Regions from separate parts of the Ideonella lacteola genome, predicted to be linked through region 1. Evidence: riboswitches for the same ligand, from Rfam matches in the RefSeq annotation. Region 1 holds a riboswitch; the other holds the start of a gene.
What was found. Region 1 has a riboswitch for glycine ahead of gcvT (glycine cleavage system aminomethyltransferase GcvT). Riboswitches for the same ligand answer to the same signal wherever they lie in the genome.
Positions count from the first base shown of each region.

Region 2: it holds a riboswitch for glycine, as region 1 does, so the genes downstream of both, AACH06_RS12900 (D-amino acid dehydrogenase) here and gcvT (glycine cleavage system aminomethyltransferase GcvT) in region 1, are expected to answer to the same signal.

Region 1 is NZ_JBBUTG010000015.1:103,917-108,327, reverse strand. It holds gene AACH06_RS20970 (enoyl-CoA hydratase) at 1-778, opposite strand, end outside; gene AACH06_RS20965 (toll/interleukin-1 receptor domain-containing protein) at 844-1,767, opposite strand; glycine riboswitch at 1,885-1,979, shown strand; glycine riboswitch at 1,996-2,110, shown strand; gene gcvT (glycine cleavage system aminomethyltransferase GcvT) at 2,158-3,309, shown strand; gene gcvH (glycine cleavage system protein GcvH) at 3,412-3,786, shown strand; gene gcvP (aminomethyl-transferring glycine dehydrogenase) at 3,883-4,411, shown strand, end outside.
Region 2 is NZ_JBBUTG010000006.1:202,049-206,459, forward strand. It holds gene AACH06_RS12890 (benzoate-CoA ligase family protein) at 1-501, shown strand, start outside; gene AACH06_RS12895 (alpha/beta fold hydrolase) at 498-1,295, shown strand; gene AACH06_RS12900 (D-amino acid dehydrogenase) at 1,292-2,545, opposite strand; glycine riboswitch at 2,599-2,720, opposite strand; gene AACH06_RS12905 (S8 family serine peptidase) at 3,044-4,411, shown strand, end outside.

The DNA of each region.
Region 1 (4,411 bases):
GCGGCGGTCGCTTCTCGTTGAAGGCCTGCACGCCTTCGAGCGCCGCCTCGTCCATCATGTTGCAGGCCATGGTGTGGCCGGCGTCGATGTAGGCTGCCTCCACGCCCGCTTCGATCTGGCGATAAAACAGCTCTTTGCCCATGGCCACTGCGGTGCGCGGCTTGGCGAGGATGCTGGCCACGAGGCTGCCCACCTCCGCGTCCAGCGCGCCGGCATCTTCGGCCACGCGGTTGATCAATCCACGCGCGCGCGCCTCGTCAGCGCTGATGAACTCTCCGGTCACCAGCATCTCGAACGCCTGCTTGCGCGGCACGTTCCGGCTCAAGTGCACCGCGGGCCCTGAGCAGAACAGCCCGAGGTTCACGCCGCTGACGGCGAACCGCGCCGCGCGCACAGCCACCGCCAGATCGCACGCCGCCACCAATTGGCAGCCGGCCGCGGTGGCCACCCCCTGCACCTTCGCAATCACCGGCACCGGCAGTTGCTGGATCTGCATCATCACCTTGGCGCACCGAGCAAACAGGCCGCGGTAGTAGTCGAGCGAAGGCTCGGCGCGCATTTCCTTCAAGTCGTGGCCGGCGCAAAAGGCCTTGCCCGAGGCGGCCAGCACCACCACCCGCACCGACGCATCCCTCGCCAGGGCGTCGAACTCGGATTTCAGCGCCGCCAGCATGGCTTCGGACAGCGCATTGAAGGCCTGCGGGCGGTTCAAGGTGATGGTCACCACGCCTCGCGAATCGTCCTGGCGCAGCAGAAGCGGGTCTTGTTCGGTCAGCATGGCGGAATCCTCATCCAGAGGTGGTGGCAGCGGTCGTCCAATGTAGCGCGGGGTGGCTCGGTGAATCAGCGGGGCGCATGCGCCTCGGCCCGTCGGGCCACGAACTCGAGCGGTGCGTTCGGGCCGCTGCCGCCTTCGGTCTGCATCATCAGACGCAGGACTCCGTCATCATCCAGGCGGCCCTGGTAGCGGTGGGTCATCTCGGCGCCGCCCATCTCGGCGGTGCGGGTGGCAAAGCGGACCAGCCGCTCGTCCACCTCGCCCTCCACCAGGCCACGCGGCACGCCGAGGAAGCTGGCGGTGCCCGCCAGTTGGCGCCCTTCGCCCGTGAAGTGAAAGCGCTCGGTGCGTGGCGCGGGCTCCCAGGCATATCGCAGCTCGGCGACCCAGTCCCCATCGATGGCTGGCCTGGCCACCGAACGCGAACGGGCCCACCAGCCGCCGGCCAGCAAGGCCGCTCCCAAGGCGCCCGCCGCCGCGACGATCCACCCTCGCCTGCCGGGCTGGACTGGCGACGAACCGAGCCGCTCACCCACGACTGCCACCAAGCGCTCGACGTCGGCGGCGAAGCGGCTGTTTCCCAGCTCCAGCGCCTGCAGGCTCGACAAGGCCTGGATGTCCGGCGGCAGGTCGGCCCCGGGCGGCATGGCCGCGCCGTCCAGCAGCAGGGGGATCACCGTCATGCCACGCTGCAGACCAGCCGCCACCTCCAGCCGGACGAAGTCGCCCGGATCCTGAACACGCGGCGCCTGCCCTTCTCGCTCGCCCCGCCAGCGGCGGCCGATGAGCACCAGCAAGATGCTGGCCGTGTCGACCGCCTGCCCGATGACTTGGGCGAAACCCTGGCCGGCGCCGATGTCATCGACGTCGATGAAGACCCGGTCTGCACCCCACCGCCGCGACAGTTCGGAGGCGATGGCTCGGGCGTATCCCGCCGCGTCGTCGCGTCGGTAGCTGATGAAGACCAGGGGGCCCGGAGAGCTCGGCATGAGTGACCCTGTGAGTGACTCTTTTTCCACGGCACCAAGAAACAGTTGCAGCTTGCCGCAACCGGACGAGAAATCGCACCGCAGCATAGCCCGACCGCGAACGGGCTCGGGTACACTGCCCGCTTGCCAGGAGAGAGCTCCATCAGGGGCCGCCGAAGGCGCAGAGGCCGTACAGGCCTCGAACGCTCAGGCAAAAGGACTGGCAAGCGCTTCGCGTCAGGATGCGGGGCGTTCCTCACTGGAGAGAGACGGGTCTTCGAGCCCGTCCACCGAAGGGGCAAGCGGTGCCCGGCCACACGCCGACACCGTCAATCTCTCAGGTAAAGCGGACAGCGAGGGCAAATTCCGACCGATCAGGTCCCTTGGATTGCCCTCGACACAGGAACCGCGATGTCCTCCGCTAACGCCGCCGACGCTCTGCTGCAGACTCCACTGCACGCCCTCCACCTCGAACTCGGCGCCCGCATGGTGCCGTTCGCCGGCTACGCGATGCCGGTGCAATACCCCGCCGGCCTGATGGCCGAACACAAGCAGTGCCGCGAATCCGCAGCGCTGTTCGACGTCTCGCACATGGGCCAGTTGCGACTGATCGGCGCCGACGCCTCGGCCGCGCTCGAAACGCTGGTGCCGGTCGATGTGATCGACCTGCCCGCTGGCAAGCAACGCTACGCCTTCTTCACCAATGAGCAAGGCGGCCTGCTCGACGACCTGATGATCACCCGCCCGCCCGTGGAGGCCCTGGCGAAGTTTGGCGATCTGTTCGTCGTGGTCAACGCCGGCTGCAAAGACGCCGACATCGCCCACCTGAGCTCGAAGATCGGCCAGCGCTGCGAAGTGCGGCCCATGCCCGAGCGCGCCCTGCTGGCGCTGCAAGGCCCGAAGGCGGCAGAGGCCCTGGCCCGCCTTGCCCCCGGCGTCGCCACCCTCACCTTCATGACCGGCGGCGTGTTCACGATCGCCGGTGCCGAGTGCTTCGTCACCCGCTCGGGTTACACCGGCGAAGACGGCTTCGAGATCTCCGTCCACCAGGACCAGGCGGTCGCCCTGGCCCGCGAGTTGCTGGCGCAGCCCGAGATTAAGCCCGCCGGCCTGGGTGCGCGCGACACGCTGCGCCTGGAAGGCGGCATGTGCCTGTATGGCCACGACATCGACACCACCACCACGCCGGTCGAAGCCGCGCTGACCTGGGCCATCCAGAAGGTGCGTCGCGCTGGCGGCGCCCGCGCCGGCGGCTACCCTGGCGCGGCGGTGATCGACGCCCAGCTCGCTGAAGGCGCCAAGCGCAAGCGCGTGGGCCTGGTGGGCGTGGAGCGTGCCCCGGTCCGCGAAGGCGCCAAGCTGGTCGCCGCCGATGGCACCGAGCTGGGCACCGTCACCAGCGGCACGCTGGGCCCCACGGTGAACCAGCCTGTCGCCATGGGCTACCTGCCGGCCTCGCACGCCGCCGTCGGCACCGAAGTGTTTGCCGAGGTCCGAGGCAAGCGGCTGCCGATGAAGGTGGCCGCCATGCCGTTTGCCCCGCACCGTTACTACCGCGGCTGAAGGGCAGTCAGCCCGCCCGTCCGAGGGTCTGCCGTCTTGACCGCCGGCCGGCCCTGAATCAACCTAGCCACCCCTGCTTACCCGAACCGAGGAGCCCTGCCCATGACGACCATGTTCACCGCCGATCACGAGTGGATCAACATCGAGGATCACGAAGCCGCCGTGGTCGGCATCACCTTGCACGCGCAAGATGCGCTGGGCGATGTGGTGTTCGTCGACCTGCCCGAAGTGGGCAAGACCTACAACAAGGGCGAGATCGCCGGTGTCGTCGAATCGGTCAAGGCCGCGGCCGACATCTACATGCCGGTGACCGGCGAGATCGTCGAAGTCAACGAAGAGCTGCGCGCCAACCCGGCGTTGGCGAACACCGACCCGATGGGCGCCGGCTGGTTCTTCAAGGTCCATGTCACGAACATGGCCGAGTTCGACCAGCTGATGGATCCGCCGGCCTACGACGCCCTGCTGAAAACGCTCTGAGCCTGAGCCGTTCCCGATTCCTGATGTAGCCCGCCGGCCGCGGCGCCTGACCCGCACCGCGCCCGGCCCGATGTTCGCCGCTGTCTCCCACGCGCCATGCTGATGCACGCTCACACCCCTCTCGACGCCCTCGAAAACCACGGCGAGTTCATCGCCCGCCACATCGGCCCGGACACGGCCGACGAGGCGCACATGCTGAGCGTGATCGGCGCCGCCTCGCGCCAGGCCCTGATCGACGCGATCGTGCCGAAATCGATCGCCCGGGCCCAGCCGATGGTGCTGCCGCCGGCCGTCACCGAGGCCGAAGCGCTGGCCGAGCTGCGCGCGGTGGCCTCGCTGAACCAGGTGAAGAAGAGCTTCATCGGCCAGGGCTACTACGGCACGCTGACGCCGGGCGTCATCCTGCGCAACATCCTTGAGAACCCGGCCTGGTACACCGCCTACACGCCCTACCAGGCCGAGATTTCGCAAGGCCGGATGGAAGCGTTGGTCAACTTCCAGACGATGATCGCCGAGCTGACCGGCATGGCGATCGCCAACGCCTCGATGCTCGACGAGGCCACCGCCGCCGCCGAAGCAATGACGCTGGCCAAACGCAGCGTCAAAAGCAAGAGCAACACCCTGA
Region 2 (4,411 bases), on a different contig from region 1:
GGCGACGACGGCCGGCCCGTGCCTGACGGCGAAACCGGCGACCTCTACATCCGCGGGCCGAGCGCGGCCTTGATGTACTGGGGCCAGCGAGACAAGTCACGCGAGACATTCCAGGGCGCCTGGACCAAGAGTGGCGACAAATACCTGCGCAACGCAGATGGCAGCTACACCTATGCGGGCCGCAGCGATGACATGCTGAAGGTCAGTGGCATCTACGTCTCGCCCTTCGAAGTGGAATCGACCCTGGTGCAGCATCCGGCGGTGCTCGAGGCGGCGGTGATCGGGGTGCCCGACGCAGATGGCTTGACTCGAACCAAGGCCTTTGTGGTGCTGAAGGCGGGCCAGCAGGTCGATGTCGACATGCTCAAGGGTTTCGTCAAGGATCGCCTCGCCCCCTACAAGTACCCACGCCAGATCGAATTCATCGACGAACTGCCGAAGACGGCCACCGGCAAGATCCAGCGCTTTCGCCTGCGTGAGCGCGAAGCCAACGCGGGATGACCATCGAGTTCGTCGACATCGTGGTGGATGCTCGGCGGCTCACGATCGAGCACGAGTGGCTGAGCCCCGAGCGCCGCGACCAACCGCTCATGGTGTTCCTGCACGAGGGCCTGGGCTCGGTGTCGATGTGGCGGGACTTTCCTGCGAAGGCGGTCGACGCGCTGGGATGGCGTGGCCTGGTCTACTCGCGGCCCGGCTACGGCCGCTCCACTCCTCGTCCGAGCGACGAGGCGTGGGGGCCCGACTTCATGCACCGCCAGGCGCAACAGGTGTTGCCCGCGCTGCTGCAGGCGCTCGGCATCGACGCCCATCGAGACCCCCCCTGGCTGTTGGGCCACAGCGACGGCGGGTCGATCGCCCTTCTTCATGCGGCTGCCTTTCCGGCCCAGGTGGCCGGCGTGGTGGCGATGGCCCCGCATCTGTTCGTCGAAGAGCTGTCGCTCGCCAGCATCGCCCGTGCTCGCGAGGCCTACCTCCACGGTGCCCTGCGCCAGGGGTTGGCAAAGCACCACGCCGACGTCAACTCGGCGTTCTGGGGCTGGAACAACGCCTGGCTCTCACCGGCATTTCGCCCGTGGGACATCAGCGACGAACTGGGCACCATCGCGTGCCCGGTGCTCGCCATCCAAGGTGAAGACGACGAGTACGGCACGCTCGCGCAAGTCCGCCGCATCGCCGCGCGCGTGAAGGCCACCACCGTGCTGCCCCTGCCCGAGTGCGGGCATTCGCCGCACCGCGATCAACCGGAGCGGGTGATCTCGGCGGTGTCCTCCTTCGTTCAGCCTGGACGTTAGGTCGCGAACGCGAAATCGACCTCAGGCTTCAGCCCACTCGCGATGCGCGCCACGCTCTTGCCCGAGCCACACGCGTGCGTCCACCCCAGCGTGCCGTGGCCGGTGTTCAGGAAAAGGTTGGGCAGTCTCGAGCGGCCCACGATCGGCAGGTTGCTCGGTGTGGCCGGACGCAGGCCGGTCCAGAACTGGGCCCGGTCGGTGTCCCCGGCGCCGGGGAAGAGCTCTTCCACGCGCCGCACGATCGCTTCGCAGCGCACGCGGTTCAGGTCACGGTCGTAGCCGTTCAGCTCGGCGGTGCCGGCAATACGCAGCCGGTCGCCCAGCCTGGAGAAGACGAGCTTGTACTCGTCATCGGTCAACGAGACTTGGTGCGCCTTGGTGGCGTCTTTCACCGGCATCGTCACCGAGTAGCCTTTGGCGGGGTAGATGGGCAGGTCGATGCCCAGCGGCTTCACATACAGCGGGCTGAGCGATCCCATGGCCAGCACATAGGCCTCGCCGCGCAGCCGCTGGTAGCGGCCGTTGGGATCCGTCACCTCGACGTGGTCGATACGGCCCCCCACCTCCCGCAGCGCGGTGACGGTGTGGCTCATCAGGAACGTGACCCCATCCGCTTCGCAGCGCTGGGAGAGTTCATGCACGAAGCGGTTCGCGTCGCCGGATTCGTCTTCTGCCGTGAAGGTCGCACCGGCCAACTGTGGGCGGATGTGCGCGAGCGCCGGCTCGATGCGCACGGCCTCATCGGCCGAGATCACGCGACGGTCGCAGCCGAGCTCTCGCATCTGCGCGGCGGGGGCTTCTGCCGCGTCGAACTCTTTCGGGTTGGTGTAGAAGTGAAGAATGCCCTGGGTGCGCTGGTCGTACTCGAGGCCGATCTCGCGGCGCAGTTGCTGCAGCGTCTCGCGGCTGTAGGTGCCCAGTCGCACGATCTGCTCGATGTTGTGGCGGGTGCGCCCTGGCGTGCATTCGCGCAGGAAGCGAAACACCCAGGCCCATTGGCGCGCATCGGCGCGCAGGCGGAACAGCAAGGGCGCGTCTTCTTTGGCGAGCCACTTCAGCACCTTGAGCGGCGCGCTCGGGTTGGCCCAAGGCTCGGCGTGGCTCACTGAGATCTGGCCGCCGTTGGCGTAGCTGGTTTCGGCCGCGGGAGTGGCCTGCCGATCGATGACGGTGACTTCGTGACCGAGCTGGCGAAGGAAATAGGCTGAGGTGACGCCGAGCAGGCCGGCGCCGAGAACGACCACATGCATGGTTCTCTCCAGAGGCGAGCGGCACGAAGCGAACGAATGAGTGCTTCGTGCCTGCCGCTCCCCCTGTCCTCGGTACCTGAGAGATTCGGCCTGCGCGTGTCTCGCGTGGCCTTGCTCCTTCGGTGCGCTGGCCCTGACGGCATCGTCAGTTCAGCGGCTCTCCAGACGGCGATTGATGACAGCAGTACGGTACCTGAGCGTGCATGGGAGTTTGCGCCTTCGGTGGCCGGCTCGACCCTGTCGAAACCGGCGCTCTCCTGCTGAGCCGGATTGTAGGAGCGATGAGCTGTGATTGGCTACGTGAACTATTCACGGCCGATCGCCCAGTTGCGGTGAATGTCGTCCGGGTTTCCCCGCGACCGCTGCGAATGTCATGAGGATCGTTGAAGCTTTTGTAGTGGGCACACCGGGCTGTGCCATACACACTGCACACCTCGGATTCAAGCACTTACGTTTTGCTGAATCCCAGAATGATCTTCCCTACTGGAGTAGTTGACGATGACCAAGACGAGCTTCCCGGTGTCCCGCCTGTGCGTCGGCCTGGGCCTGGCCTTTGCCATGATGGGTGCGGCCCATGCGGCTGAAACCACCCGCGTGGTCGTGACTTTCAAGCCTGGTAGCCAAGCGGCCAAGCTGGCCCGCGCTGCCGTTGCCCAGATGGGCGGCAAGATCAAGCTCGAAATCGACGGCGAAAACGTCGCGGTCGAGCTGCCCAAGGCCGCCGCCATGGCCCTGGCCAAGCACACGTCCATCGCCCGCGTCGAGCAGGATGCTCCGCGCTATCCGATGTCGCTGACCACGCCGTCGACCGGCAAGCCCTACAAGCTCGGCCAGTTGGTCCCTTACGGCATCAAGATGGTCCAGGCCGACCAGCTGAAGGACACCAACGCTGGCAACCGCATGATCTGCATCATCGACTCCGGCTACGGCAAGGGTCATGAAGACCTGCAGAACAACGCCAACGTCACGGGTGACGACGACATCGGCGGCGCTGGCCTGTGGTCCGTGGACGGCTCGCACCACGGCACGCACGTGGCCGGCACGATCTCCGCCATCAACCAGGCCGACGTCGGCGTGGTGGGCGTTCTGCCGAACCAGAAGATCAAGCTGCACATCGTCAAGGTGTTCGGTGATGACGGCGCTTGGGCCTATTCGTCGACCCTGTCGGCCGCAGCCAAGAAGTGCCAGGCCGCCGGCGCCAACGTGATCAGCATGTCGCTGGGCGGCCCGCTGCCCAACACCGCTGAGAAGAACACCTTCACCGCCCTGCAGACGGCCGGCATCCTGTCGATCGCCGCGGCCGGCAACGGTGGCAACACCCAGACCTCTTACCCCGCTGGCTATGTGCCGGTGATGTCGGTGGCCGCGGTGGACGAGAACGAAGCCTGGGCGAGCTTCTCGCAGCGCAACAAGGACGTCGAAATCTCCGCTCCGGGCGTGGGCGTGCTGTCGACCGTGCCGATGGGTTCGGGCTCGGAGCCGTCGCTGCAAGTGGGCGGCACCGACTACGCGCCGGGCGCGATGGACGGCTCGCCCAAGGCGACCGCCACGGCGGCACTGGCTGACTTCGGTTTGGGCGACGCCGTCGATACCTCGGTGTCGGGCAAGGTCTGCCTGATCCAGCGCGGCAACATCGCCTTCTCGGAGAAGGTGCTGAACTGCCAGAACTCGGGTGGCGTGGGCGCGGTGGTGTACAACAACGTCGCCGGCGGCTTCGCTGGCACGCTGGGTGGCGTGGCCACCACCATCCCGTCGGTCACCGCTTCGGACACCGAAGGCGCTGCCATGAAGGGCCAGCTGGGTCAATCGGCCACCGTGTCGGTCGACGCCACCAACTACGCCTACTTCGACGGCACCTCGATGGCC